DNA from 2 places in the Acidovorax sp. GW458-11-26-14-TSB4 genome. Region 2 is predicted to be linked to the other one. Evidence: riboswitches for the same ligand, from Rfam matches in the RefSeq annotation. Region 2 holds a riboswitch; the other holds the start of a gene.

Region 1 (15,011 bases), on a different contig from region 2:
CACGGTCTCGGTCACCACGGTGCCGCCGATCATCAGCGCCAGCGTGAGGCCCAGCACCGTGACGATGGGCACCAGCGCATTGCGCAGCACGTGCTTGACCATCACCGTGCCCTCGGCCAGGCCCTTGGCGCGTGCGGTGCGCACATAGTCTTCGCCCAGGATGTCGAGCATGGAGGCGCGTGTGAAGCGGATGATCAGCGCCGAGTTCAGCAGCCCCAGCACCAGTGCCGGCAGCAGCAGGTGCGACAGGCGCTCGGCCAGCGGCGAGGCCGGGTCGCCATAGCCCGATGCCGGGAACCAGCCGAGCTTGACCGCGAACAGCTGGATCAGGATCAGCCCGAGCCAGAAGCTGGGCACGCTGGCGCCCAGCATGGCCACGCCGCTCAGGGCCTGGTCACCGGGGCTGCCGCGCCAGATGGCGGCCGCCATGCCGCAGGGGATGCCGATCAGTGCCGCGATGCCCACCGCGAACAGCGCCAGGAACAGCGTGGGCTCGGCGCGCTCCAGCAGCGCCTGCGCCACCGGGCGCTGCAGAAAGATGGACTGGCCCAGGTTGCCCTGCAGCAGCTCGCCCACCCACAGCACGAACTGCGTGGGCAGGGGCTTGTCCAGCCCGTACTGCGTGCGCGCCGCGGCAATGTCGGCGGCCGTGGCCTGGTCGCCCAGCAGCAGCGCCACCGGGTCGCCCGAGGCCAGGCGCGTGAGCGCGAACACCAGCACCGCGACGAGGGCCAGCACCACCAGGGCGCCGCCCAGGCGGGTCATCAGAAAACGCATGGCAACGAACCTTCGTGCAGTGGGGGCTTACTTGGCCAGGCCCGTGTTCCAGAAGAACGGCCAGATCGCCGGCGTGTAGCCTTCGAGCTTGGCCGAGCGGGCCGACAGGCTGTTGAACTTGCCCACCTCGATGAAGGGCACCTCGTCGTACACCACCTGCTGCACGGCACCCCACAGCGGCCCGCGCTTGGCGACATTGGTCTCCTGGTTGAAGGCCGTGAGCGTGGCCTTCTTGGCGGGCGAATCCCACCAGCCCGGTGCGCCATCACCCAGTTGCGGCGGCGACAGCATGGGTTCGGGGAACAGGCCCGAGTGCGTGAAGTACACGTCCCACAGCTTGGGGTCGTTGCGCCGCTGCACCAGGGTCGCCCAGTCCACCACCTGCAGCTCGGTCTTGAAGCCTGCCTTCTTGAGCTGCTCGGCCATCACCAGGGCCATGTTGTAGTGGAACTCGTACTGCCGGCTGGCCATGATGCGCACCGGCTGGCCGTTGTAGCCGGCCTTGGCCGCTTGGTCCTTGGCAGCCTGCGGGTTGCGCTCGTTGTACAGCTTGCCGCCCGCATCCGAGTAGTAGGGCGTGCCCTTGGGGAAGAAGTTGGGCTCCACCACGAAGAAGCGGTTGTCGCCAAAGCCCGCTGCCAGCAGCTCGCCCGAGCCCACGGCGGTCTGCACGGCGCGGCGCAGTGGCTGCGCGGCGAGCACACCTTCCTTGGTGTTGAAGACGATGTAGGGGAAGCCGAAGTTCTTGGTCACGATGGGCACCACGGCCGGGGCACCCTTGTCGATGCGGCCCGCAGCTTCCACGGGCAGCAGGTCGGCGTACTGGAACTGGCCCGACAGCGCGCCTTCCACGCGCGTGTTGGCATTGGGCACGGGCACGAAGCGCAGTTCGTCGAGCAGGGCCTCGCGGCGGCCGGCATAGCCGCTCGGGGCCTCCTTGCGGGCGCTGTAGGTGTCGTGGCGCACCAGCACCGTGAACTGGTCGGGGCGGCGCTCCTTGAACTTGTAGGGACCGGTGCCGACGAATTCCTTGAGCTGCGGCGCGATGCTCTCCTTGGCCATGACGGCCGCCATGCCGCTGGGCAGGGCCAGCTGGGCCAGCAGCGGCGCGTAGGGGGCCTTGAGCTTGAGCTCCACCGTCAGCGGGCCCTTGGCGGTGAGCGAGGCCACTTCCTTGCCCACGGCCTTGCCGCGGGGCGACAGCTCCATCCAGCGCTGCAGCGAGGCCACCACGTCCTCGGCATTCAGGTCGCGGCCGTTGTGCAGCTTCACTTCCTTGCGCAGGGCGATGGTGTAGGTCAGCCCGTCCTTCGACACGGTGGGCAGGCCCTCGGCCAGCATGGGCGCCACGGCCCAGTTCGCATCGAAGGTGTACAGCGGCTCGTAGACGTGCTGCATGATGGTGCCGACCAGGTCGGCCGTGCTCACCATGGGGTCCAGCCCCTGGGGCTCGCCGACCATGGCCAGGTTGGCCGCGCCGCCCTTGGCGGGCGCCGCCAGGGCGGGCTGGCCCGATCCCAGGGCCACGAGCACGGCCGCACTGGCGGCCAGGCCCAGAACACTGCGCCTGGCGGCCTGGACAGGCATTCCGGGCGTCAACCAATCGCGGATGGATGAGGATTGCATCGTGGCTCCATAAGTAATAACATTACATTTTTCATCGTAGATTACCCTTTTGTGAAAGTCAAACGGGTTTTTTAGAATGTTTGGTGTAAATAATTTACACAAGGAGTTTGATCCATGAGCCATGTAGAACTGCTGGGCCAATCCCCCATCGCCTCCGACCGCCAGGCGCGGCCCCTGTCGCCCGCCACGCGCGCCGGCGACTTCGTTTTTGTCTCGGGCCAGGTGCCCACGGACGACCAGGGCCAGGTCATCGTCGGCGGCATTGAGGCGCAGACGCGCCAGGTGTTCCAGCGCGTCAAGGACGCCCTGGCCCTGGCCGACTGCACCCTGGCCGATGTGGCCAAGGTCAGCGTCTGGCTGGCCGATGCGCGCGACTTCGGCAGCTTCAACCGCGTCTACATGGAGTGCTTCGGCGATCACCGCCCGGCACGCTCCACCGTGGAGTCGCGCCTCATGATCGACGCCAAGGTCGAGATCGACGTCACTGCCTACAAGCCCCGTGCCTGAACACGCCAACTCCTCTGCGGGCAAGATCTTCGACGTGGCTGCGCTCGGCGAGGCCATGGTCGAGTTCAACCAGGTCCACCCCGGCCAGCCGCAGTACCTGCGTGGCTTTGGTGGCGACACCAGCAACGCAGTGATCGCAGCGGCAAGGGCCGGCGCCCGCACGGCCTACCTCACCCGCATCGGGCAGGACAGCTTCGGCCAGGCCCTCACCACGCTGTGGCGCACCGAGGGGGTGGACACCCGCGCCGTGCAGAGCGACGCCGAACACCCCACCGGCATCTACTTCGTCACGCACGGAGCGAATGGGCACGAGTTCAGCTACCTGCGCGCCGGCTCGGCCGCCAGCCGCATGGCGCCGCAGTGGCTGGCCGGCGAACCTGCGGCTGTGCTGCGCGCCGCGCGCATCCTGCACCTGTCCGGCATTTCGCTGGCCATCTCGCCGCAGGCCTGCGACACCGCCTTCGAGGCCATGCGCCTGGCACGCGAGGCCGGCACCCGGGTGGCCTTCGATTCCAACCTGCGCCTGAAACTCTGGCCGCTGGCGCGCGCCCAGGCCTGCATCGCGCAGGCCGTGTCACTGTGCGACATCTTCCTGCCCAGCCTGGAGGACATGCAGGCCCTGACCGGCCTGTCCGATCCCGATGCCATCGTCGACTGGGGCCACGCGCGTGGCGCCGCCACCGTGGTGCTCAAGCTCGGTGCCGAGGGGGCCCTGGCCAGCGACGGCCAGCGCAGGGAGCGCATCGCCGGCCTGTGCGTGACCCCCGTGGACGCCACGGGGGCGGGCGACTGCTTCTGCGGCAACCTGCTGGCCCGCCTGGCCCAGGGCGATGATGTGTTCACCGCGTCACGCTATGCCAACGCCGCCGCCGCCCTGGCCGTGCAGGGCTATGGCGCCGTGGCGCCGCTGCCGTACGCGTGCCAGGTGCAGGTGGCGGCTTGATGTAAGGGGAGCGTGGCAATAGTCGCAGCGTCAGGAAACTGGCGCGACCTGGGCGAGTGCCCCCGCGCAAGGGCCGCCCCGCCGCGCTGGGGGCGTTCCCCTTTGGGGGAAGACGCGAAGCGGCTCAGGGGGCTACCCATTACGCTGCAAACAGGTCCGAACGCGCTGCCTTGGTGATCGCAGCCACGCAGGGGTGGCTGATGCGCCGCTCCACCGAGATCGCGAAGAACTCCTCCACCAGCTCCCCCGAGCGGCCGATCACCTCCACGCCGAACTGGGCCTGGGTCTCTTCCTCCAGCACCGTGGGCGAGGTGAACACCCCGCGCCCCTCGCGGCCAAAGGCGTTCATGAGCGCACTGTCGTCGAACTCGCCCACCAGGCGCGGCTGCAGCTGGTGCTTGTTGAACCAGTGGTCCAGTTGCTGGCGCACCGAGGATTGGGGGCCCTGGATCAGCATGGGCGCGCCATGCAGGCACCGGGGAAACGGCCCGTCAAGCTGGCGGCGCAGCGCCGGCGCGCAGAAAAAGCTCATGCCGCTGCTGCCCAGGCCGTGGTTGAAGGCCTTGACGCCGATCTTCTTCGAGACCGGCTCGTCCGCCAGAACCAGGTCCAGCCGGTTCAGGCTCAACTGCGCCACCAGCTCGGCGAACTTGCCTTCGTGGCAGGTCATGTGCACCTGCTCGGCCAGGCCCAGGGCCGGTTCCAGCAGGTGGTAGGCCACCGACTTGGCCACCGAGTCCGCCACCCCCACGCGGAATTCGAGCGGACGCGACTGCCCGCGCGCCAGGCGGATGGATTTTTCGAGCTCGTCCCCCAGCGCAAAGATCTGCTCGGCATAGCCCAGCGCCACCCGGCCTTCGCTGGTCAGCTCCAGGCCCCGGCCGCGCTTCTTGAACAGGTCATGCCCGAGCCATTCCTCCAGCTGCTTGATCTGGCCCGACAGTGTCTGCGGCGTGGTGTTGAGCTGCTCCCCGGCGCGCATGATGCCGCCCGCCTTGGCCGTGGTCCAGAAGTAGCGCAGGTGCTTGAAATTCATGGCATTCCAATACTTCGTAAAAAACGAAGAAAAAATCTCAATAAATCGAATATACGCGAAGTGTCAATGTCCCTACAGTACCTACATGGACAGATCGCGCCACGCCCATTCCGGGCACCGAAACCTGGCCATGCAACGTTCACAAGGAGTCAATGATGCGCATCACTACACGAGGCCAGCTCGCCGTTTCGGCCATGACCGATCTCGCGCTGCGCCAACAAATGCGTCCTGTGGCACTGTCGACCATCAGTGCACGCCAGGGCACTTCGTTGTCCTACCTGGAGCAGCTGTTCAGCGCGCTGCGGCGCGCCGGGCTGGTGGACAGCACGCGCGGCCCTGGCGGCGGCTACACGCTGGCGCGCCGCGCGGACCAGGTGTCCGTGGCCGACATCATCCTGGCGGTGGAAAACCTCAAGGGCGATGACACCCAGAGCCTGGCCCAGGGCCAGGCGGCGCAGATGAAGGCCATGACGGGCGAGCTGTGGATCACCTTCAACAGCCGGGTGATGGAGTACCTGCAGTCCGTGACCCTGGCGGAACTGGTGACGCAGGAGCTGGCCCGGGGCGTGGTCGTGGAGTCCGGCGAGCCCGCGCCGCAGCAGCGCGCCCGTGCCGTGCCCAGCGCCAAGCCCAAGCCACGCCTGGCAGGACTGGGTGTGCCCAACTCGGTGTTCGCACTGGGAAGCATGCCGCTGATGCAGCGGCGCTGACGTGGGACAGGGGCGGCCAGGCCGCCCCGGTTGCCCGGTGCCTGGGGAGGTGGCGGCCTATGCCGCGTACACCTGCTCCATGGACTTGAAGCCCTTCATCTCGATCGGGTTGCCGCTCGGGTCGTAGAAGAACATCGTCCACTGCTCGCCGGGCTCGCCCTCGAAGCGCACCTGCGGCGCCAGAACGAACTGCGTGCCGGCCGCCTTCAGGCGCTCGGCCACGGCCTTCCAGGCGGGCAGTTCGAGGATGGCGCCGAAGTGCGGCATGGGCACCAGGTGCTCGCCCACATGGCCGGTGGCGGCGCTGGTGAACGGCGTGCCCAGGTGCAGCGAGATCTGGTGGCCGAAGAAGTCGAAATCGACCCAGGTGTCGGTGCTGCGGCCTTCGCGGCAACCCAGCACGCCGCCATAGAAGCGGCGGGCTGCGTCGAGGTCGGTGACGTTGAAGGCAAGGTGGAAAAGGCTGTGCATCGGCGCAGGATAGCAGCCGATACGCACCCCTTTGGCGACGTCAGCCTTTCGGCCTGCCGAGCATTTCGGCGGTGTTGGTCTTGCGGTCGGCATTCACGCGCGCCACGTGGGGGCGCTCGTTCATGCGGGTGAGGTACTCGCGCACCGGCAGGTCGGCAAGGAAGTCGCGGCCGTAGATGATCTTGGTGGCCGAGGACACCAGCGGCAGGTGCACGATGGCCGCGCAGTCCGCTGCGGTGAAGCTGTCGCCACCGATGTAGGGGGCGAACTTCGTGAGCTGGGCGAAGGCTGCAATGTTCTTCGCCAGTTGCGCGCCGACCTTCTCGCGCGCCGCCTCGCTCACCGTGCCGCCGAAGAAGGCCTGCGGGTAGAGGTTGCGTGCCACCAGCTCCAGGTGCAGCTCCATGAAGGTGATCAACTCGCGCACCTTGCCGGCGGCCAGCGGGTCGGCCGGAATCAGCGGGTGCGCGGGGTAGGCCGACTCGATGTAGTCGGCGATCACGGCCGACTCGCACAGCGTGCCGTTCGGCGTGCGCAGGTAGGGCACCTTGCCGAGCGGGCTGGCGCTGCGGTCGGTCTCGCCGATCCAGGCCAGTTCCTCCTCGAAGGGCACGCCCTTTTCGAGCAGCGCGAGCTTGACCTTGTTGTAGTAGTTGCTGGCTGAAAAGCCGCAGAGGGTGAGCATGGGGTGGTCTCCTTCCAGTGTCCTTTCTGTGGATATTAGGGGCGTGGCAGACTGCGCCGCGTCGCGCAGATGACGCAAGGCGCCATCCTGAATGGGTTTGCGATCCCTGGTGCGCGGCCCTCTTTCCCGTTTTCAGGAGTTTCCCCCATGACGTTCCGTACAAGTACCCTTGCCGGCCTGGCACTGTCGACCCTTTTTGCAGGTGCTGCGTGGGCCCAGGCCCCCGCCGCAGTAAAGGTCGATGGCGCCTGGGCCCGCGCCAGCGTGCCCGGCCAGAAGGGCACCGGCGCCTTCATGACGCTCACCGCGCCGCAGGGTGCCCGCCTGGTGGCGGCCTCGTCCCCCGCCGCTGGCGTGACCGAGGTGCACGAGATGAAGCTCGACGGCGACGTGATGCGCATGCGTGCCGTGCCGGTGCTGGAACTGCCGGCCGGCAAGCCCGTGGAACTCAAGCCAGGCGGCTACCACGTCATGCTGCTGGACCTCAAGGCGCCCCTGGCCAAGGACAGCACTGTGCCGCTCACCCTGACCTTCAAGGACGCCAAGGGCACGGAAAGCCGGCTCGACCTGACCGTGCCCGTGGCCGCCCAGGCGCCGGCTGCCCCTGCGCATGGGCACAAACACTGAGGCGCGAGGACCCTGCCCGCCATCGCCAGCGGCCACCCATTGGGGTAAGCTGTCAGGAGAGATCCCCCACCCATCTTGCGGAGCGGCCATGAGCGACACATCCAATTTCGGTTTCGGCAAATTCGTCCCCGGTTTCGATTTCCTGCAGAGCTTGGCCAAGGGGGCGACCAACAGCATTCCGCAATTGCCCAACCTGTCCAACTGGGTGGCGCCGACCATCAGCGTCGAAGAGCTGGACAAGCGCATCGAGGAGCTCAAGGCCGTGCAGTTCTGGCTGGAGCAGAACTCGCGCGCACTGGCCGCCACCATCCAGGCGCTGGAGGTGCAGAAGATGACCCTGGCCACCTTGAAGGGCATGAACTTCAGCATGGGCGACGTGGCCAATGCCTTCAAGCTCAAGACGGCCGACACCGTGATGAGCGGTGTGCAGAAGGCCGCTGACACCGTGAGCGGTGCGGCCGAGGCCGTGGCCGGCGCCGCCGCCCGCGTCACGGGCCGCGCGAAGGAAGAGGAAGAACAGGACGACGATGCCGAGCCCGAGGAGGCACCTGCCAAGGCCGCGGCCCCCAAGGCGAAGAAGGGCGGCAAGGCCGCCGCTGCGGCGCCCGAGGCTTCGGTGGTCGACCCGCTGCAATGGTGGGGCGCACTCACCGGCCAGTTCCAGCAGATCGCCGCCAATGCCATGAAGGACGCTGCCAAGCAGACCGCCCTCGATACCACCAAGAACATGGCCACCGGCCTGGCCAAGGAGGCCATCAAGACGGCCACCGGCATGGCCAGCCAATTCGCCGCCAAGGGCATGAAAACCGTGTCGGGCACGCGCAAGCCCGCGGCCGCGAAGAAGGCCCCCACCGCCAAACCCGCCGCCAAGGCACGCAAGACCACCCCGGCCGCGGCCAAGCGCGCGCCGCGCAAACGCACTGGTTGAAGCACCCCGGCCGGGTCTTGTGCCCCGGCCTGCGAGAACGCACCATGACACTCTTTCCCAGTGGCCACGCCACCCATCCCCAGTGGCGCATGGCGGCGGCATTGGTCCTGGCGCAACTGCGCGCGCAGATGGCGCTGCCCCAGTACGCGGGCAGCCCCACGCTGGGGCTGCTCTACATCACCGACCACTACGCCAGCGAGGCCCAGGCCCTGCTGGACTTCCTGGCCAGCGAACTGCCCGAGGTGACGGACTGGAGCGGCACCGTCGGGGTGGGGGTGTCCGCCAACAACGCCGAGTATTTCGACGAGCCCGCGCTGTCGGTGATGCTGCTCGACCTGCCGGCCGACCAGTACCGGGTGTTCTCGGGCGTGGCACCGCTGCAGCGCCACCCCGCCAGTGGCTTTGTCGCCCACACGGCCCTGGTGCATGCCGATGGGCATGTGCCCGAGCTCGCCGAGTTGCTGGACGAGATGGCCGCTCGCACCGAATCCGGCTACCTGTTCGGCGGCCTGAGCGCGAGCCGGGGCGCGGACGTGCAGTTCGCCATTGCCGGCGACGGCAACATGGCCGGACAGGGCGGCGCCAGCGGCGTCTTCGATGGCGGCCTGTCCGGCGTGGCCTTCGGCCGTGGCGTGGCCCTGGTTTCGCGCGTCACGCAGGGCTGCCAGCCCGTGGGGCCTCTGCGCAGCGTGACCGCTGCGCACGAGAACGTGGTGCTGCAGCTCGACGGCGAACCCGCGCTCGATGTGCTGCTCGACACGCTGGAGGTATCGCTCGACGGCGATCCGCAGCCCGCGCTGCGCAAGGTGCGCGCCACACTGGCCGGGCTGGTGGATGCCGGGGCGCAGCCCCGGGGCCTGCAGCGCACGGGCCATTTCGGCACCGACACGCGCGTGCGCCACATCGTGGGGCTCGACGGAGCGCGCCGCGGCGTGGCCCTCGCTGACAAGGTGGAGCCCGGCATGCACCTGGCGTTCTGCCAGCGCAACGCGGCGGCGGCGCGTGCCGACCTGATGCGCATCTGTGCCGAGATCCGCGAAGAGCTGGAACCCGAGGAACTGGAGCCCGCGTCGCTGGGGGCGGGCCATGCCGGAGCAGCGGCAGCCCCTGCGCCCGGAACGGGCGCCCCAGGCCGGGCGGCGACGCTGCCCGGGCGGCGCATCCGCGGCGCCATCTACGTCAGCTGTTCAGGCCGTGGCGGCCCGCATTTCGGCGGCCCCAGTGCCGAACTGCAGATCGTGCGGCATGCGCTGGGCGACGTGCCGCTGGTCGGCTTTTTCGCGGGGGGCGAGATCGCCCACCACCACCTGTACGGCTACACCGGCGTGCTCACGGTCTTCACCTGACCGCGCGCAGGCAGGCGCCGCAGGCATGGCTGCTTCAACCGGCCGGCCCGTTGCTTTCCGTGGGCAGGCCATCGGCATCCCACTCCGGCAGGCCGCCGCGCAGCCAGTACACCGTCTTGTAGCCCTTGGAGGCAGCCACCTTGGCTGCCTTGTACGACTTCCAGCACTCGGCCCCGTTGCAGGCAAAGATCACGGGCTTGTTGCGGTCCACCTTTTCCAGCGCCTGGAAGTCGTCCTGCGCGGCGTTGAAGGCCACGTCCTTGAGGCTCTTTTCCCCGTAGGCGGCGAGCACGGCGCCACGGATGCGCTTGGTCTTGAATTCCTTCTCTGTGCGGGTGTCGACCACCACCGCGCCTTCGGCCTGCAGCTTTTGCGCCTCGCGTGCCGTGATGCGGCTCACCCCGGGCAGGCTGTTGGGCGTGAACAGGCCGAGTTCGGCCACGCGGCGGTACTCGCCCGCCTCGGGCTTGAGCGCCACGGTACCCAGGCCGGCAGCACTGGAGCCGTTGCCGAACCATTGCGCCAGGCGTGTCTTCACGTCGGCGGGCAGATCTTTCTTCACGGCGATGGAAAAGCCGCCCGGAACGGGCTGCGAGGTGGCCAACACGCGTGCGTCGCTCTTGTGGGTGGCGGTCCATTCGGCCCATTCGTCGGCACGCACCACGGTGGCATCGGTCGTGCCTAGCACCAGGGCGCTCAGGCCCGCCTGCGGCAGCTTTTCGTGCTGCACGCCCTTGAGGTCCTGGAACGACAGGCCGGCCTCGTTGAGCATGCCCCGCGCCATGTAGGTGTAGATCGAGTCCTGCTGGGGCAGGTACAGACGGCGACCCTTCATCGCCCCGACATTGGCTACCGAGCCCGCAGCCACGAGCACGTACTGCTCCGACTTCTGCGTGGCGCCCACCAGCTCGTAGCCGCGCTGCAGGGCCGAGGCGGCCACCTGGGCGGGGCCGATGAACACGTCGTAGCCCGCACTGCGCGTGGCCCGCATCACGTCGGCCAGGTCTTCGCTGGTGGCCACGGTGGCGGGCTGCCCGGCGGCCTTGGACAGGCCCGACTCGAAGCTGCTGCGCAGGATGGTGTTCGCCGCTTTCTTCGCGGTGGGCTCCACCGCGACGATCGCGGTGAGCTGCTGCGCCTGCACGATCGAAGAAGCGGCAAGGGCGCAAAACAAGGCAAGAGTGGATGGCAGAAACGCAGGGCGGTACATGGCTTCTCCTCGTGGAGTCTGTGAACCCATGTCAAATATGCACCAACGCGCTACGAAGGTCACGTTACCGGTGCGTCTGTTGCCATTTCTTACACGTGCCCTGCAAAACCCTGAGGGCAAATCAGGGCGCTCCCTCCAGAATCTGCAGAGGGCAGGCCCAGGGCATGCCCGCTTTTTCGCCAGTCCATCAACCCCCACCGGAGGAGAACGCGTCCATGTCCCATCCCGCTACCTTGCCCCGCCGCCAGATGCTTGCCGGCAGCGCCGCAGCGCTCAGTGCGTTGGGATTCGCTGCCCTGGGCAAGGGGGCGCATGCGCAGTCTGCGCCCGCACCGGCGGCCGCGGCGCCAGCGGCCAAGCCCCTGCCGTCCTATGTCGCCTGGAAGAATCCCGACGCGCTCATCGTGCACAGCAGCAGCACGCTGGAGACGCGGCGCTCGGTCTTCGGCACCAGCGTTGTCACGCCCGCGAGCCAGCTCTACATCCGCAACAACCTGCCTGCGCCGGATGCCGCTGTCGTGGCCGACCGTGACGGCTGGAGCGTGTCCATCGAAGGGGTGAAGAATCCGCGCGCGCTCACCGTGGCCGAACTCAAGACCCTGGGGTTGGAGACCGTGACCACCGTGCTGCAATGCTCGGGCAACGGGCGCGGCTTTTTCCCAAGCAAGCCCAGCGGCACGCCCTGGACCGTGGGCGCGGCCGGCTGCGTGGTGTGGAGCGGCGTGCCCTTGCGCAACGTGGTGGCCGCACTGGGCGGGCTGGCCAGCGGTGCGGCCTACCTCACGGGCACCGGCGGCGAGAAATTGCCCGAGGGCGTGGACCCGCTCACCGTGGTGGTCGAGCGCTCGGTGCCCGTCAAGGCACTGGACGATGCCATCCTGGCATGGGAGATGAATGGCGAGCCCATGCCGCTGGCGCATGGGGGCCCGCTGCGGCTCATCGTGCCGGGCTACCAGGGCGTGAACAACATCAAGTACGTCAAGCGCGTGGCCTTCGGTGCCGAGCAGTCGCAGGCGCGCATCATGTCGCACGGCTACCGCATGTCGCCCCCGGGCACCAAGGCTGGCCCGGACCAGCCCTCGGTCTGGGAGATGACGACGAAATCCTGGATCAACGGCCCGCTGCCCGAGCAAGGCACGCTCAAGGCCGGCCTGGTGCAGGTGCACGGCGTGGCCTTCGGCGGCACGCGCGGCATCAAGGGCGTGGACGTCTCGGTGGACGGCGGCAAGACCTGGCAGGCCGCGCAGCTCATCGGGCCCGACCTGGGCCGCTTTGCCTGGCGCCAGTTCGTGCTGCCGGTGCGCCTGGCGGCCGGCTCGCATGAGCTGCTCAGCCGTGCCACCGACACCGCCGGCAACGTGCAACCCGAGCAGCGCGAGGAAAACCTGGGTGGCTACAACAACGCGAGCTGGCGCGACCACGGCGTGACCGTGGTGGTCGCTTGAGGCGGTGCGCACCTTGCGCACCGCCGCCGCTGCCGGGTTGCTGGCGCTGGCCGCCTGCGGCGCCTGGGCCGCGGATGCCGGCGAACTAGCGCGCGGCAAGGAACTGTTCAGCAAGGTCCAGCCCGCCTGCGCCGTGTGCCACACGCTGCAGGCCGCAGGGGCCGAGGGGCAGATCGGCCCCGCACTGGACGAGCTCAAGCCCAATGCCGAGCGCGTGCTGCGCGCCCTGAAGGCGGGCATCGGCATCATGCCGTCCTACGCCGACAAGCTCAGCGACAAGGACATGCGGGCACTGGCCAGCTTTGTCGCTCAGGCCTCGGGCGCCGCGCCCTAGGCGCGTTGCTCAGGCCTTCGACGCCGCAGGGAACAGGCCGGCCGTGCTGCGTTGGGGCATGCCCGTGAAGGCGAAGTCCAGCTCGGGCGCCAGCCCGCTCACGATGCGTGCCACCGACTTGCCCGAGCCGCAGGCATGCGTCCAGCCCAGCGTGCCATGGCCGGTGTTGAGGAACAGGTTGGCCAGTTTCGTCTTGCCGATCAGCGGCACATTGCTCGGCGTGGCCGGGCGCAGGCCGGTCCAGAACTGGGCCTGGCTGGCATCGCCGGCGCCCGGGAACAGCTGCTCCACGCGGCGCACGATGGCCTCGCAGCGCACCTGGTTCAGGTCGCGCTGGTAGCCATTGAGCTCGGCCGTGCCGGCGATGCGCAGGCGGTCGCCGCGCTCGCTGGTGTAGCGCGAAAACACCAGCTTGTACTCGTCGTCCGTGAGGCTCACCTGGTAGGCCATGCTTGCATCCTTGACCGGCATGGTCACCGAATAGCCCTTGGCCGGGTAGATGGGCAGGCGGATGCCCAGCGGCTGCGCTAGCAGCGGGCTGAACGAGCCCATTGCGAGCACGAAGGCATCGCCGTGCACGCGCTCGAAGCGGCCTTCGGCGTTGGTCACTTCCACATGGTCGATGCGCCCGCCGGCCTCGCGCAGCGCTGTGATGTGGTGGCCCAGGCGGAACTGCACGCCCGCCGCCTCGCACAGGCGCGCCAGCTCGCGCGTGAAGGCATTGGCATCGCCCGATTCGTCCTCGGCCGTGTAGGTGGCCCCCGCCAGTTGCGGGCGGATGTGGGCCAGTGCGGGTTCGATGCGCACGGCCTCGTCGGCGCTCACCACCTGGCGTTCGCATCCCAGGGCGCGCATCTGCTCGGCCGGCGCCAGGGCGCCGTCGAACTCCTTCTGGCTGGTGTAGAAGTGCAGGATGCCCTGCGTGCGCTGCTCGTAGGCGATGCCCGTGGCGGCGCGCAGTTGCTGCAGCGTGTCTCGGCTGTAGGTGCCCAGGCGCACGATCTGCTCGATGTTGTGGCGCGTGCGTGCCGGCGTGCAGTTGCGCAGGAAGGACAGGCCCCAGAGCCACTGGCGCATGTCGGCGCGCAGGCGGAACAGCAAGGGGGCATCTTCCTTGCCCAGCCACTGCAGCACCTTGAGCGGGGCGCTCGGGTTGGCCCACGGCTCGGCGTGGCTCACCGAGATCTGGCCGCCATTGGCAAAACTGGTTTCCGCGCCGGGCGCACCCTGGCGGTCGATGACGGTCACCTCATGGCCGAGCTGTTGCAGGAAATAGGCCGAAGTCACGCCGAGCAGGCCGGCACCAAGAACGATCACACGCATTTGAAAGCCTTTGAAAGGGCAATCACCGGGCGGCGGCGCGTGTGCAGCACGGCGCCGGAGCGCAATGTCCGGAGCACGCAGCAGGCACGACGCATGTCGCCCGGCTGCCGCTCCCCCTGTCCTTGGTACCTGAGAGATTCACCGCGGGCCCCTCATGGGCTGCGGCTTGCTCCTTCGGTGCGCTGCATGGTGCAGCGGCTCTCCAGACGGCCTTGATGATGATGGATGGTGCAGTACGGGACCTGAGCGTGCATGGGAGTTTGCGCCTTCGGTGAGATGGCTGTCGCCACCTGCTCTCCTGCGGTGTCCATTCTAGGGCGCAGAAAGACGAACGCCGCAGCTAATGTGCGGCGTTCGTTGCTGATAAAAGGCCAGGCGCTGGCCCGTCAGGCGTCAGTTGCGGCGGGGGTTGTCAGGGTTGCTGTCGCGGCGGTTCGACACACCATCGCCATCGCGGTCCCTGTCGTTGCGGTTGGAAATGCCGTCACCGTCACGGTCCCAGCCGCCACGGCGCATTTCCCAGCGGCCATCACGTTCTTGCCAGGTGGGCTGGCGGTAGGCATAGCCGGGGCGGGCCTTGACCCAGTGGCCGGCCACCCACACATGGCGCCCGCCACGCCAGTCCCAGTGGCCTTCTTCCCAGACCATGCCGCGGCGCGGGGCAGGCACCGCTTCACGGCGGGGTGGGGGTGGGGCGGGGATCACCTGGCCGGACTGGATCACCACCGTCTGTGCAACGGCCACAGGGGCAAAGCTGCCCAGGGCCAGCGTGCTGGCGATCAGGGCGGCGGCGGAAATGGTTTTGTAGGTCATGAGTGACTCCTTTTTCAATGTTGTGGTTTCGCCTCTGTATGGTGGCGAGGCCGGGGCGCGGGGTCTGTAGGCGCCGCGCCTCGCCGCCTGTAGGCGTGTGGGGCCGCTCTCGGCGGCCTCGGCCACCATCAGTTGCGATACGGGTTGTCCGGGCGGCGGTCGTGGCGGTTGGGCACGCCGTCACCATCGCGGTCCCAGCCGCCGGGGCGCATGTAGTGGCGGCCGCCACG
Region 2 (15,011 bases):
CGTCGCATGTCCGGGCAGGTAGGGCACAAGGTCTTCCACCACGCACACCGGGCCCACGCCGGGGCCGCCGCCGCCGTGGGGGATGCAGAAGGTCTTGTGCAGGTTCAGGTGGCTCACGTCGCCGCCGAACTCGCCGGGCGCGGCCACGCCCACCAGGGCGTTCATGTTGGCGCCGTCCACGTAGACGCGGCCACCGTGCTGGTGCACCAGGGCACACAGCTCCTTGACCTGGGTCTCGAACACCCCGTGCGTGCTGGGGTAGGTGATCATCACCGCGGCCAGGTTGGCGCTGTGCTGCTCGCACTTGGCCTGCAGGTCCGCCAGGTCCACGTTGCCGTTGGCATCGCAGGCCGTCACCACCACCTGCATGCCCACCATCTGCGCGCTGGCGGGGTTGGTGCCATGGGCGCTGCTGGGGATCAGGCAGATGTTGCGGTGGCCTTGGCCCTGGGCCTCATGGTAGGCCTTGATGGCCAGCAGGCCCGCGTACTCGCCCTGCGAGCCGGCGTTGGGCTGCAGGCTGATGCCGGCGTAGCCCGTGGCCTGGCACAGCCAGGCGCGCAGCTGCTCGTCGAGCTCGCGGTAGCCTGCGAGCTGCTCGGCCGGGGCAAACGGATGCACCTGAGCAAACTCGGGCCAGGTGATGGGGATCATCTCGCTCGTGGCGTTGAGCTTCATGGTGCAACTGCCCAGCGGGATCATGCTGCGGTCCAGCGCCAGGTCCTTGTCGGACAGCTGGCGGATGTAGCGCAGCATGCCGGTCTCGCTGTGGTGCGTGTTGAACACCGGGTGCGTGAGGTAGGCGCTGGTGCGGCGCAGCTCGGCGGGGATCAGCGGCTCCACGCCCTTTTCGAAGGCGTCGAAGGTCGGCAGGGCCTGGCCGTCCTTGGCAAAAATCTTCCACAGGAGCGCAATGTCGGCGCGTGTGGTGGTCTCGTCGAGCGAGATGCACAGGTAGTGCTCGAAGTACACGCGCAGGTTGGCGCCCAGTTGCACGGCGCGCGCTGCGATGGCCGCGGTGGCGCCATCGGTCTTGAGCGTCAGCGTGTCGAATGTCGCCTGCGGGCGCACGGGCGCGCCCAGTTGCTCCAGGCCCTTGGCCAGGATGGCGGTGTAGCTGGCCACGCGCTGGGCGATGCGTTTGAGGCCCTCGGGGCCGTGGTACACGGCGTACATGCTGGCCACCACGGCGGGCAGCACCTGGGCGGTGCAGATGTTGGAAGTGGCCTTTTCGCGGCGGATGTGCTGCTCGCGCGTCTGCAGCGCCAGGCGGTAGGCGGGCTTGCCGTGCACGTCCACGCTCACGCCGACCAGGCGGCCGGGCAGGCTGCGCTTGAATTCGTCGCGGCAAGCCATGTAGGCGGCGTGCGGGCCGCCGGCACCCATGGGCATGCCAAAGCGCTGCGTGGTGCCGACCACGATGTCGGCGCCCCATTCACCGGGCGGGGTGATGAGGGTCAGGGCCAGCAGGTCGGCCGCGGCGATGAAGGCGGCCTGCTTGGCATGGGCTTTTTCCACATCGGCACGCAGGTCGTCGATGCGGCCGCTGGTGGCGGGGTACTGGGCCAGTACGGCGAAGTAGTCGCCGTCGAGCGCGGCATGCCATTCGGGGGCGGAATTGGCCAGCACCACCTCGATGTTCAGCGGCTTGGCGCGGGTCTGAATGACCTCGATGGTCTGCGGGTGCGCGTCACCGGCCACGATGAAGCGGTTGCTCTTGGATTTGACGGAGCGCTTGGCCAGCGTCATCGCCTCGGCCGCGGCCGTGGCTTCGTCGAGCATGGAGGCGTTGGCAATTGGCATGCCGGTGAGGTCGCAGACCATGGTCTGGAAGTTCACCAGCGCTTCCATGCGGCCCTGCGAGATCTCGGCCTGGTAAGGCGTGTAGGCCGTGTACCAGGCCGGGTTCTCCAGGATGTTGCGCAGGATCACGCCCGGTGTGTGCGTGCCGTAGTAGCCCTGGCCGATGAAGCTGCGCAGCACCTGGTTCTTCGATGCCATTGCCTTGAGTTCTGCCAGGGCCGCTGCTTCCGTCACCGGGGCGGGCAGGTCCATGGCCGTGCTGCGTGCAATGGAGCGCGGCACGATGCTCTCGATGAGGGCGCGGCGCGAGGCCTCGCCGATCACCGACAGCATGTGTGCCTCGTCGGCCGCGTCGATGCCGATGTGGCGGGGCAGGAATTCGGTGGCGTTTTCGAGCGCGCCGAGCGGCAGGGCGGATTGCATCAACATGGGGCAGGTCTCAGGCAGGGGACAGGGGCGTTGCGGTTACGCGTTTTTCGCGAACTCGGTGTAGTCGGTTTCGCTCAACAGCGCGTCGAGTTGGCCGGCGTCGCTGAGCTTGACCTTGAAGAACCAGCCGGCGTTCAGCGGGTCGGAATTGGCCAGCGACGGGTCGGCGCGCAGGGCTTCGTTGACCTCGACGATCTCGCCCGAGACAGGCATGTACACGTCGGCCGCGGCCTTGACGGATTCGACCACGCCGGCCACCTCGCCCTGGGCGAAGCTCTTGCCCACTTCGGGCAGGTCCACGAACACCACGTCGCCCAGGGCATCCTGGGCGTGCACGGTGATGCCCACCACGGCTGCGTCGGCGTCAGCGGCGTTGATCCATTCGTGGTCTTTGGAGAATTTGACGGTCATGGGGAAAGCTCCTGGGCTTTGAAAAATGAAGGAATCTGCAATGTAGCGGGCCCGGCCCGCTGGCGGCGTGAAATCAGCCGCGGAAATAGTTGGCGGGTACGAAGGGCATGGCACGCACCTCCATCGGCACGGCCTTGCCGCGCACGATGGCGTTCACCCGGGTGCCGATGGCTGCAAATGCCGGCGTGACGTAGCCCATGGCCACGGGCTCGTTCACCGTGGGGCCCAAGAGGCCGCTGGTGACTTCGCCGATCTTCTGGCCATCGGTGCTCTGCAATTCGGTGTGCTCGCGCACGGGTACGCGCTCCAGCGCCACCAGCCCCACGCGCTTGCGCGGCAGGCTGGCGGGGTTGTCGATCTGTGCCAGCACCTTGTCGGCACCGGGGAAACCGCCTGCGCGTGCGCCCCCGGTGCGGCGCACCTTCTGGATGGCCCAGTTCAGCGCCGCCTCGGGCGGGGTGGTGGTGGTGTCGATGTCGTTGCCGTACAGGCACAGGCCGGCTTCCAGGCGCAGCGAGTTGCGTGCGCCCAGGCCGATGGGCTTGACCTCGGGCTGGGCCAGCAGCGCGCGCGCCAGGGTCTCGGCCTGGGCCGCGGGCACCGAGATCTCGAAGCCATCCTCGCCGGTGTAGCCGCTGCGCGTGACGAAGCAGTCGCAGCCGGCAATGGTGTAGCTGCCGCCGGTCATGAACACCAGTTGCTCGATGCCGGGAGCCAGGCGCGCCAGGGCGTTCACGGCCTGCGGGCCCTGCAGCGCCAGCAGGGCGTGGTCGGGCATGGGCTGCACCTCGCAGCGCTGGCCGATGCGCGCCTGGATGTGGGCGATGTCCCCCACCTTGCAGGCGCCGTTGACGATCACGAACAGCGTGCCGTTGCCCTGGTTGAAGAACATCAGGTCGTCGATGATGGTGCCTTCGTCGGTTAGCAGCAGGCCGTAGCGCTGCTTGCCCACGGGCAGGTCGACCACGTCCACGGGCACCAGGGTCTCGAAGGCTGCGGCAGCGTCCGGGCCGATGAGCTTGAGCTGGCCCATGTGCGATACGTCGAACAGGCCGGCTGCGGTGCGGGTGTGCACATGCTCGGCCATGAGGCCTGCGGGGTACTGCACAGGCATGGAGTAGCCGGCAAATGGCACCATGCGGGCGCCCAGCTCCAGGTGCAGGGCGTTCAGCGGCGTGGTGAGCAGGGGGGCAGCAGGGGCAGACATGGGGCGGACTCCGGGCAAATGAAAGCCGCAACCCATGCATGGATTGCGGGATTTGCCCTGCTGTCCGCTTTACCTGAGAGATTCACCGCACCACCCTGGCTGGCGGCTGCGGCTTGCTCCTTCGGTGGATGGCCTGCGCTGAGTTGCGCGGCCACCTCTCTCCAGCAAGGGAACGCCTGCATCCCTGCAGGCGCTTGCCAGTCCTTTTGCCTGAGCGTTCGGGGTGTCCCTGCGCCTTCGGCGGCCTTCTCAAGGAAGGCTCTCTCCTGACGTTGGCGATTCTAACTACTTTGAATACACCAGGTCGCGAAGCGCGAGCGAAATGCCCGGAATGTAGGTGATGATCAACAGGCACACCAGGATCACGCACACGAAGGGCAGCAGGTGCTTGATGATCCGGTCCAGCGATATGCGCGCCACCGTGCAGGCCGCGAACAGGTTCACGCCGAAGGGGGGTGTGATCATGCCCAACGCCAGGTTCACCACCATGATCAGCCCGAAGTGCACCGGGTCCACGCCGAAGTGCATGGCCACCGGGGCGAGGATGGGCGCCAGCACGATGATGGCGGCGCTGGTCTCGATGAACATGCCGATCACGAACAGCGCGGCATTCACGCCCAGCAGGAACATGGCCGGCGACTGCAGCACCGATTCCAGCCAGCGGCCGATGGCGTCCGGCACGCCCGCGCGCGTGATCAGGAAGGCAAAGAGCCCGGCGTTGGCGATGATGAACATGATCACCGCCGACGAGATCGCCGACTTGCGCAGGATGGCGAACAGGTCCTTGGGCTTGATCTCGCGGTAGATCACGATGCCCACGATGAGCGCATAGAACACGGCCACGGCCGATGCTTCGGTGGGCGTGAACACGCCCCCATAGATGCCGCCCAGGATGATCACCGGCATCAGCAGCGCCCAGCCGGCCTGCAGCGTCGCCTTGCCGAAGGGCATACGGCCTTCGCCATCGTTCTTGCCCCAGCCCTTCCACTTGCAGTAGGCCCACACGAAGAGCATCAGCGCAAAGCTGATCAGCAGGCCCGGGCCGAAGCCGGCGATGAACAGCTCGCCAATCGACACCTCGGCGCTCACGCCGTAGAGGATCATGGGGATGGAGGGTGGAATGATCACACCCAGCTCCGCGCTGGTAGCCTGCAGCGCTGCCGCGTAGCTGGTGGGGTAGCCATGCTTGATGAGCGCCGGAATCAGGATTGCGCCGATGGCGAAGGTGGTGGCCACGGAGGAGCCCGACACCGCCGCAAAGATCATGCAGGTGAGCACGCAGGTCATGGGCAGGCCGCCCTGCACGCCGCCCACGATGCTCTTGGCAAATTCGACCAGCCGGCGCGAGATGCCACCGGTCTCCATCAGATTGCCCGCCAGGATGAAGAACGGAATGGCCGCCAGTGGAAACTTGTTGATCGAGGCGAACATCTCCTTGACGGAGATGAGCATGTTGGCGTTGGAGGCCTGGATGCCCAGGATGGAGGCCAGGCCGATGGAGACGGCCACGGAGATGGTGAGCGCAAAGCACAGCACCATCGTGGAAATCATGACCAGGCTCATTGGGCGGTCTCCAGTTCCAGGCGCAGGGGATCGAGCAGGTTGCCGATGATGCCGAAGATGCAGAACAGCCCGCCCACGGGCATGGCCAGGTAGGCCCAGAACATCGAGACCGACTCCAGGCCCGCCATGCTCTGCACGCCACCGCGCACCGAATAGTCCCAGCCCCACCAGATGATCACGCCGATCAGGGCCAGCGCGGCCAGCGCCACCACCCAGTCGAGCACGCGGCGCATGCCGGGCTTGCTCCAGCGGTAGAGCACGTCCACGCTCACCATGGCGCCCTGGCGAAAGGCCGCCGGGATGGCCAGGAACACCATCCAGATCAGGCTGAAGCGGATCAGCACCTCGGTCCATTCGGCTGGCTGCTCCAGCACGAAGCGCATGAGGATCTGGAACATGCCCAGGGTGGAGGCCAGCGCCAGCATGGCGCAGGCCCCCAGCATGGCGATGAAGGTCGTCCACCGCTCAAAGGTCAGAAAGGCGTTTTTCATGGGGCACGGCCCGGCAAGAGCAAAAAGGGGGGAGGAAAAAGACAAGAACCAAACGTCCGCAGCGAGGGGCTGCGGGCGTTTGGTTCACAGGGGGGCAGGCAACGCGGCGGCTTACTTGACGTCGCGGATCTTGTCGAGCGCGGCCTTGCCGAACTGCTTCTCGAACTCGGCGTTCACGGGGGTCAGGGCCGCCACGAACTTGGCCTTGTCCACGTTGTCGATCACGGTCATGCCCTTGGCGCGCAGGTCGGCCACGCCCTTGGCATCGTCTTCGTCCACGCGGGCGCGGTTGGCCTTGGTGCCCTCCTTGGCCGCGTCGATGAAGGCCTGCTTGTCGGCGGCAGAGAGCTTGTCGAAGGCGCCCTTGTTCATCACGAAGATGCAGGGCGAGTAGACGTGGCCGGTGAGCGTCAGGTGCTTTTGCACCTGGTCGAACTTGGCCGAGATGATCACCGGTAGCGGGTTCTCCTGGCCGTCCACCGTGCCTTGCTGCAGGGCAGTGAACACCTCGGGGAAGGCCATGGGCGTGGTGATGATGCCGAAGCCCTTGTAGGCCGCGATGTGCACCGGGTTCTCCATGGTGCGCATCTTCAGGCCCTTGAGGTCGGCCGGGTCCTTCACGTCGCGCTTGCTGTTGGTCATGTGGCGGAAGCCGTTTTCCGCCCAGGCCAGGGCCTTGAAGCCCTTGGCGTCGAACTTGGTCAGCATCTCCTGGCCGATGGGGCCATCCAGCACGGCGCGCGCATGGGCCTTGTCACGGAACAGGAAGGGCACGTCCAGGATCTTGGTTTCGGGAACGAAGTTGGGAACCGGGCCGGTGGAGCTGAAGGCCAGCTCTTGCGTACCCAGTTGCACGGCCTCGATGGATTCACGCTCGCCGCCCAATGCACCGTTGTAGAAGGTCTGCACCTTGTAGCGGCCGCCCGTGCGCTTTTCGACTTCCTTGGCAAAGGTGTCGATGGCCACGCCCTGGTGGGAGTTCTGGGCCGTGGAAATGCTGATGCGCATGGTGGTCTGCGCGGCAGCGGTGGCCACAAAGCCGAGCGCAAGGCTCAGGCCAACGACGAGTCGGGTCAGTTGCATGGTGTCTCCTGTTGTTGATGGGCTGGCTTTCTGCGGTGTGCCATGCCTGTTTGAGGTGCTGCCACAGAGTGTCAATCCTCCGCCAAATTATGGCGGTGCAACATGGAGACGGGCATCCGGGTTTGTGCTGGTAAGCGTGCTTACGAACCGGTGGAGCCTTTGGCGGCGTCGTGTGGGCGACAGGCCAATGGAATGGGCAGGCCCTTTGCCAAGCGCCCCGGTCTGGCGGTAACCAGTCCGGGGCCCTGTCGTTTCGTGCGTTCCGGTAAGAGCGCCTCGATGGATGAATTGTGCGCCGCCCTGCGCAGCAGTTATTTCCATATTTTGCGAGAAATCATTGGTTTGCAGAAAAATTTGCTGCAAATAGCGGTTTGGTTGAATAATTGGCCAAATGGACCGCCTCGACAGAAAAATTCTCGCCGTGCTGCAGAACGATGCGCGCGCCAGCCTGCAGGAGATTGGCCAGGCGGTGGGCCTGAGCCCGTCGCCCTGCTGGGGCCGCATCAAGAAGATGGAGGAGGCCGGCGTCATCCAGGGCTACACCGTGCGCCTGAACCCGCAGGCGCTGGGCCTGTCGGACACGGTGCTGGTGCAGGTCACGCTCGACAGCCACTCGGACAACACGCTCGAAAAATTCGGCGAGACGCTGGCCAGCATCCCCGAGGTGATCGAGGCGCACCTGGTCTCGGGCGACTACGACTACCTGCTGCGCGTCGTGGTGAAGGACACGCGCGACTATGAGCGCCTGCTGCGCGAGAAGCTCTACAAGATCAAGGGCATACGCCACAGCCGGTCGAGCTTCGTGCTGCGCACGCTAAAGAAGGCCGACATGCCGTTGTTCGCGGAGTAGGGCGCTGGCACGTTCGCTGCTCTGCTGCGGTCAAGCGGGCGCACAATCCTGGCGACCCTTGTCCACAGCACCACCATGAACCTGCGTTTCGTCGAAGCCTTCTACTGGGTCGCCTCCCTGCGCAGTGTGACGCGTGCGGCCGAGAAGCTGTTCCTCACCCAGTCGGCCATGTCCAGCCGCGTGGCGGCGCTGGAGGAGGAACTGGGCGTGCTGCTGCTGGACCGCAGCGACAAGCGCTTCAAGCTCACGGTGGCGGGTACGCGCTTTCTCACCTACGCCAAGCGCATGCTGGAGCTGCAGCGCCAGCTCAAGGCCGAGATGGGCTCGGGCGGGCCCATGGAGGTCTCCATCCGCCTGGGGGCCATCGAATCGGTGCTGCACTCCTGGCTGATCCCCTGGATCGAGCAACTGCGCAAGGACAACCCGCTGCTGGAGCTGGAGCTCACGGTGGAGACCACCCCCGTGCTGCTCGACCAGATCCGCCGCGGCGCGCTGGACACGGTGTTCGCCGCACTGCCGGCGTCGGCCGAGGGCATCCGCACACAGGCGCTCACACCGATGGAGATGGTCTTCGTGGGCAACAGCAAGCTGCACCGCAAGCGGCGCTATGCACTCGCGGACTTTGCCGAGACCGACATCCTCACGTTCCAGCGCGGCTCGCAGCCGCACGTGACCCTGCTCGACGTGCTGCGCCAGGCCCAGGTGGAGCCGCGCTGCGTGCACACCATTTCTTCCATCTCGGCCATGGTGCAACTGGTGCAGGGCGGCTTCGGGGTGGCCACGCTGCCGCGCCAGGCCGTGCAGCGGCTGCTGGCATTCCCCGACCTGCGCCCGCTGGCCTGCGAGGCCGAACTGCGGCCGCTGCCCATCCACCTGAGCTACCGCGAAGACCCGGCCTCTCCGGCGGTGGACGGCGTCGTGCGCTCGGCCCTGGCCTTTGTCGAACTGCAGGCCGAAGTCGGCAAGGGCCGCGCCAAAAACCTGAAGACAGGCTGACAGCAGAGGCCGCGCACAACGGCATCACGGCGCATCCAGGCGCCACGGCTGCCTTTTTCCTGCTTCTGCGGTGCCGGCCCAAGCACCGTGCAGGCCAGCGCGCCGGGGCCATGCATGCTGTTGGTGCAGTCCCGCCGTGCCGGGCGCACGCCTGCCTTCGCCATGGCGGTGCAGGCGATGGCCCATACGGGACTGCCAGGGTGCCGCAGCTCCCGACGGGGGGGCAAATGCCGTATCTCCGGCCTCCTAGGGTTTTCACTTAGCACCAAGTTGGGTGAGTTGTGCTCCAGGGTAGTGCATCGAAAAAATCGATGAGCTGATAGAAATTTTTTGAATTTGCCAGCCCCGGTGGCACGCCAACACAATCCACCCCATCGTCATGCATTTGACATTTCGCAACGCAAGGAACCCACGGTGGACTCCACACACAACAACACACCCCAGGTCTTTGGCCCGCAAGGCAGCGACAACCCAAGGCACGTGCGCAGCGTGATCCGCCAGGGCCTGTGGACCTCGCACACCAGCGGCCTGGCCGACGGCCACGTGCAGGGCAATCTGGTCATCCTGCCCGAGGTGCAGGCCGGCGACTTCCTGCGCTTTTGCCAGCGCAACCCCAAGCCCTGCCCGGTGCTGGCGGTGAGCGAGCCGGGCCAGTTCTCGCTGCCCACGCTGGGCGAGGGCATCGACATCCGCAGCGATGTACCGCTGTACCGTGTGTGGCGCCATGGCGAACTGGCCGAAGAGGTGGCCGACATCTCGGCCCTCTGGCGGCCCGACCTGGTGACCTTCATCCTGGGCTGCTCGTTCTCGTTCGAATCGGCGCTGATCGAGGCCGGCATCCCGCTGCGCCACATCGACGAAGGCAAGAACGTGGCCATGTTCCGCACCAATGTGCCCACCGAGCCGGCCGGCCCCTTCGGCGGCGCCATGGTGGTGACCATGCGGCCCATGAAGGCGGCCGACGTGATCCGCGCCGTGCAGGTGACCTCCCGCTTTCCCAACGTGCATGGCGCACCGGTGCACATCGGCGACCCCTCGCTCATCGGCATCGCCGACCTGGCCAAGCCCGACTACGGCGACGCCGTGGCGCTGATGCCCGATGAGATCCCCGTCTTCTGGGCCTGCGGCGTCACGCCCCAGTCCGCCATCCTGCACGCCCAGCCCGCGTTCTGCATCACCCATGCCCCGGGCTGCATGCTGATCTCCGACCTGCTCAACCACCAACTCGCCAGTTTCTAAACCAGGAGCCTCCCCATGAAGACCATCGCTTTCACCATGTGTGCCCTCGCGTTCGCCGGCATCGCCCAGGCCCAGGCCAAGTGGGACCTGCCCTCGGGCTACGCCACCAACACCTTCCAGGTGCAGAACCTGCAGCAGTTCGCCCAGGACGTGGACAAGGCCACGGGCGGCAAGCTCAAGATCACGGTGCACCCCAATGCCTCGCTGTTCAAGGCCAACGAGATCAAGCGCACGGTGCAGTCGGGCCAGGTGCCGGCGGGTGAGTTCATCCTCTCGGGCGCGGCCAACGAGTCGGCGGCCTACGGCCTCGATTCCATCCCCTTCCTGGCCACCAGCTATGCCGACGCCAAGCGCCTGGACCAGGTCTCGCGCCCCATGCTCACCAAGACCCTCGCGTCCCAGGGCATGAAGCTGCTGTACACCGTGGCCTGGCCGGCGCAAAGCCTGTACTCGACCAAGCCGGTCGCGGCGCTCAAGGACCTCAAAAGCACCAAGATGCGCGCCTTCAACCCCGTCACCTCGGGCATCGCCGTGGCCGTGGGCGCCCAGCCCGTGACCATCCAGCTGGCCGAGCTGCCAGCCGCGCTCACCACCGGCACCGTGGACAACTTCCTCACCTCCAGCGCCAGCGGCGTGGAAAGCAAGCTCTACGAGAGCGTGAAGTACTTCTACGCGGTCTCGGCCTTCCTGCCGCGCAACGCGGTGGTGGTGAACCAGAAAACCTTCGACGCGCTGGACAAGCCCACGCAGGATGCGGTGCTGGCCCAGGCCGCCGTCGCAGAGCGCCGCGGTTGGGCCCTGAGCGAGCAGAAGGACCAGGAATACCTCAAGGAACTGGCCGCCAAGGGCATGCAGGTGGACACCGTGGCCGCCAACCTCAAGGCCGAGTTCAAGCCCATTGGCGAGCGCATGACGGCCGATTGGATCAAGGTGGCCGGCGATGAAGGCAAGGCTGTGATCGACGCCTACAACAAGAAGTGATGAGGCCACCATGTCTTCCCTGACCCAAACCCCTCCGGCCCCCGCCGGGGTACAGGCCGGGGTGGCCATGCCACCCCACCTGCTGCGCCGCGTGCTGGACGCCTGCTACGACGTGGCTGGCACCATCGGTGCCTGGTGCATCTCCGGCATCTGCGTGCTCATGGTGGTGCAATCCCTGGGGCGCCAGTTCGGCTTTCCCACCGGTGCCATCAACGACGTGGTGGCGTGGCTGTGCGCTGCTGCCGCCTTCCTGACCATGGCCCATGCCTTCAAGCACGGCGACTTCGTGCGGGTGACCCTGGTGCTCGAAAAGCTGTCGCCGGCCACGCGCCGCATCTTCGAGCTGGCCTGCCTGTCGGTGGCCGTGCTGGCCATCGGCTACCTCACCTGGTGGGCCTGCGCCTTCACCTATGAGAGCTGGAAGTTCAACGAGGTGGCCCAGGGCCTGTGGGCGGTGCCGGTCTGGATCCCCCAGTTGAGCTTCGCCATCGGTTCCATCCTGTTCCTCGTGGCCGTGGTCGACGAATGGTGGATCGTGGCGCGCGGCGGGGTACCCACCTTCGTGCGCCTGGTGGAAGAGCGCCACGCCAAGGGCGACTTCTCGTCGGACCTGTAAGGAGAACCACCATGGACATTCTTTCCATCGGCGCCTTCCTGCTGGTGATCATGCTGCTCATGCTATCCGGCGGTGTCTGGATCGCCATGACCCTGGCCATCTGCGGCTGGATCGGCCAGGCCTTCTTCACCAGCAGCCATGCCGGGCTGAACCTGTTCTCCGCGTTCTGGGAGAGCAATGCCAGCTGGGAACTCGCGGCCTTGCCGCTGTTCATCTGGATGGGCGAGATCCTGTTCCGCACCCGGCTCAGCGAGGACATGTTCAGTGGCCTGGCTCCCTGGCTGGGCAAGGTGCCCGGGCGGTTGTTCCACACCACCATCCTGGGCTGCGGCATCTTCGGCTCGGTCTCGGGTTCGTCTGCCGCCACCTGCGCCACCATCGCCAAGGTATCGTTGCCTGCATTGAAAAAGCGCGGCTACGACGAAGGCATCGCCATCGGTTCGCTGGCAACGGCCGGCACGCTGGGTATCCTGATTCCGCCGTCCATCACCATGGTGGTGTACGCCGTGGCGGCCGATGCCTCCATCATCCGCATCTTCCTGGCGGGCTTCCTGCCCGGCCTGCTGCTGATGCTGCTGTTCTCGGGCTACATCGCCTGGTGGTCGGTGCGCAACAAGGATCGCATGCCGCCCGACGAGCCGGCGCTCACCTTCCGCGAGAAGCTGCACCTGTCGCGCAACCTGATTCCCTGCGCGCTGCTCATCGTGTTCATCTGCTGGTCCCTGGTGGCCGGCTGGGCCACGGCGACGGAATGCGCGGCCTATGGCGTGGTGGGGGCCCTGGCCCTGGCCGCCTGGTGCAAGGCGCTGACCTGGCAGAACTTCAAGGAAGGCCTGGCCGGCTCGGCCCGCACCAGCTGCATGATCATGTTCATCCTGGCCGGGGCCGCGTTCCTGACCAAGACCATGGCCTTCACCGGCATCCCGCGCGAGCTGGCCGCCTGGGTCGATTCCATGCACCTGTCGCCCTATGCGCTGATCGCCTGCCTGGTGGGTGTGTACCTGGTGCTGGGCACGGCGCTCGACGGCATCAGCATGATCGTGCTGACCGCCGCCGTGGTGATGCCCATGATCGAGAAGGCCGGGTTCGACCTGATCTGGTTCGGCATCTTCGTGATCCTGCTGGTCGAGATCGCCGAGGTCACGCCTCCCGTGGGCTTCAACCTCTTCGTGCTGCAGAACATGACGGGCAAGGACAGCAACCTGATCGCCAAGGCGGCCATCCCGTTCTTCTTCTGCCTGGTGGTGTGCATCGGCCTGATCACGGTCTTCCCGCAGATCGTCACCATCGTCCCGGACCTCGTCATGGGCGCGTCCAAGTAGGCCCCCGGCCTTTTTCCCCTGTGTCTGCCGGCGCGCACTGCCGCCCCGGCCCCTTGTCCCCCTTCAGGAGCTTGCCATGAAACACATGGTCTGGTTGGCCGCGCTCGCCGTGGCCCCGATGGTGCACGCCCAGGCACAGTGGAAGCTGGCCACGGGCTACCGTGCGGAGACCTTCCACACCCGCAACCTGGTGCAGTTCGCCCAGGAGGTGGAGGCAGCCTCCTCGGGCGCACTGAAGATCGAGGTGCATGCCAACAATACGCTGGCCAAACTGGCCGACATTCCCCAGGCGGTGCAGGCCGGCAAGGCCCAGGCGGGCGAGACCATCATGACCAGCCTGGTCGGTGAGATTCCCATCGCCGGGGCCGACACCGTGCCCTTTCTGGTGCGCAGCTACGCCGACGCGCGCCGGCTGTGGGACCTGCAGCGGCCGCTGATCGAAGGGCACTTCACCCGCAAGGGTCTCAAGGCGCTGTATGCCGTGCCCTGGCCGCCCCAGGGCCTGTTTTCCACCGCGCCGGTGAAATCCTCCGCCGACTTCAGAGGCACGCGCATGCGCACCTACAACCCGGCCACGGTGCGCATTGCCGAGATGCTGGGCGCCACGCCGGTGGACGTGCCCATGGTCGAGGTGAACAAGGCCCTGGCCAGCGGCCAGCTCGACTCCATGATCACCTCGGCCCTGACCGGGGTGGAAAACCAGGTCTGGGGCCAGATCCGGCAGTACTACGGCATCGATGCCTGGTTCCCGAAGAACATCGTCTTCGTGAACCAGCAGGCCTTCGACGCGCTGCCCGCGCTGGTGCGCCAAGCCGTGGGCAAGGCGGCCGCGGATGCCGAGGCACGGGGCTGGTCCATGAGCGAGGCCATTGCGCAGGAATCCGTGGGCGAACTGCAGCGCAAGGGCATCAAGGTGGAGCGCGCCAGCGCCGAGCTCAATGCCGACCTCAAGCGCCTGGGCGAGCGCTTCTCGCGCGAGTGGGTGCGCTCGGTGGGCGGCGAGGCCAACCAGATCTTCATTCCCTACTACACGCAACGCTGAGAGTCCTGCAGTCCATTTCCAGGAGAAGCACCATGCATACCCCGAAAGACACCGTAGAAACCTACTTGCGGGCCAAGGACGGCAACCGCCCGCACCTGATCGCCCAGGCCTTTGCCGGCGGCGCGCTGCTGCAGATGGAGCTGCGCCAGGGCGGCATGGTCTTTCCGCCCTCGGCCCAGGGGCGCGAGGCGATTGCCGAGACCCTGGTGCGCAATTTCAACCGCAGTTTCGAGAACGTCTACACCTTCTGCCTGGCCGATCCGCCGGCACCGGACTGCGCGGACTTCCACTGCGACTGGCTGGTGGCCATGACCGAGAAGGACAGCCACGCCGTGCGCGTGGGCTGCGGGCAGTACCACTGGCGCTTTGCGCCCGGCACCCGGCTGGCGCAGGAGCTGCGCATCGTGATCGATGCCATGCAGACCCTGCCGCCGGCCGACATCCTGCCCGTCATGGCCTGGGCCACGGCGCTCGGTGGCCCCTGGTGCCCGCGCGCGCATGCGCTGGCCAGTGCGCCGCCCATTCCCGCCGTGCGCCAGCTCCTGCAGCGCCTGGCCCCGGCCTGCGCCGATGCCGCCTGAAGCCGGCCCCCATTCCCTTATTTCTTCCATCGGAAACACCATGAATGCAATGACACCCCAAGTACACCTTCCCCGCTGGCAGTTCTGGATCGACCGCGGGGGTACCTTCACCGACATCGTCGGCAAGCGCCCCGATGGCACGCTGGTCACGCACAAGCTCTTGTCCGAGAACCCCGAGCAGTACAAGGATGCGGCCGTGGCCGGCATCCGCCACCTGCTGGGCCTGGCGCCTGGCGAGGCCGTGACGCCGGCCCTGGTGGAATGCGTGAAGATGGGCACCACGGTGGCCACCAATGCGCTGCTCGAACGCAAGGGCGAGCCCACGCTGCTGGTCACCACGCGCGGCTTTCGCGATGCGCTGCGCATCGCCTACCAGAACCGGCCGCGCCTGTTCGAC

What was found. Region 2 has a riboswitch for glycine ahead of gcvT (glycine cleavage system aminomethyltransferase GcvT). Riboswitches for the same ligand answer to the same signal wherever they lie in the genome.
Region 1: linked by a shared signal. The riboswitch ahead of AC07X5_RS16610 (D-amino acid dehydrogenase) and the one ahead of gcvT (glycine cleavage system aminomethyltransferase GcvT) in region 2 are both predicted to bind glycine.

What each region holds. Positions count from the first base shown of each region.
Region 1 covers NZ_JBWKYR010000007.1:125,442-140,452, forward strand. Annotated here, with positions in the region: gene AC07X5_RS16540 (ABC transporter permease) at 1-777, opposite strand, end outside; gene AC07X5_RS16545 (ABC transporter substrate-binding protein) at 805-2,403, opposite strand; gene AC07X5_RS16550 (RidA family protein) at 2,518-2,910, shown strand; gene AC07X5_RS16555 (sugar kinase) at 2,903-3,853, shown strand; gene nhaR (transcriptional activator NhaR) at 3,993-4,889, opposite strand; gene AC07X5_RS16565 (Rrf2 family transcriptional regulator) at 5,045-5,599, shown strand; gene AC07X5_RS16570 (VOC family protein) at 5,657-6,070, opposite strand; gene AC07X5_RS16575 (glutathione S-transferase) at 6,111-6,755, opposite strand; gene AC07X5_RS16580 (copper chaperone PCu(A)C) at 6,903-7,382, shown strand; gene AC07X5_RS16585 (PhaM family polyhydroxyalkanoate granule multifunctional regulatory protein) at 7,471-8,310, shown strand; gene AC07X5_RS16590 (FIST signal transduction protein) at 8,355-9,656, shown strand; gene AC07X5_RS16595 (rhodanese-like domain-containing protein) at 9,691-10,830, opposite strand; gene sorT (SorT family sulfite dehydrogenase catalytic subunit) at 11,082-12,311, shown strand; gene sorU (SorU family sulfite dehydrogenase c-type cytochrome subunit) at 12,325-12,645, shown strand; gene AC07X5_RS16610 (D-amino acid dehydrogenase) at 12,655-13,968, opposite strand; glycine riboswitch at 14,075-14,184, opposite strand; glycine riboswitch at 14,190-14,279, opposite strand; gene AC07X5_RS16615 (YXWGXW repeat-containing protein) at 14,362-14,781, opposite strand; gene AC07X5_RS16620 (YXWGXW repeat-containing protein) at 14,910-15,011, opposite strand, start outside.
Region 2 covers NZ_JBWKYR010000028.1:777-15,787, forward strand. Annotated here, with positions in the region: gene gcvP (aminomethyl-transferring glycine dehydrogenase) at 1-2,232, opposite strand, end outside; gene gcvH (glycine cleavage system protein GcvH) at 2,269-2,643, opposite strand; gene gcvT (glycine cleavage system aminomethyltransferase GcvT) at 2,717-3,850, opposite strand; glycine riboswitch at 3,901-4,025, opposite strand; glycine riboswitch at 4,039-4,129, opposite strand; gene AC07X5_RS29345 (TRAP transporter large permease) at 4,136-5,413, opposite strand; gene AC07X5_RS29350 (TRAP transporter small permease) at 5,410-5,904, opposite strand; gene AC07X5_RS29355 (TRAP transporter substrate-binding protein) at 6,016-6,987, opposite strand; gene AC07X5_RS29360 (Lrp/AsnC family transcriptional regulator) at 7,379-7,837, shown strand; gene AC07X5_RS29365 (LysR family transcriptional regulator) at 7,913-8,833, shown strand; gene AC07X5_RS29370 (putative hydro-lyase) at 9,314-10,072, shown strand; gene AC07X5_RS29375 (TRAP transporter substrate-binding protein) at 10,088-11,053, shown strand; gene AC07X5_RS29380 (TRAP transporter small permease subunit) at 11,121-11,669, shown strand; gene AC07X5_RS29385 (TRAP transporter large permease) at 11,681-12,991, shown strand; gene AC07X5_RS29390 (TRAP transporter substrate-binding protein) at 13,068-14,033, shown strand; gene AC07X5_RS29395 (hypothetical protein) at 14,066-14,614, shown strand; gene AC07X5_RS29400 (hydantoinase B/oxoprolinase family protein) at 14,655-15,011, shown strand, end outside.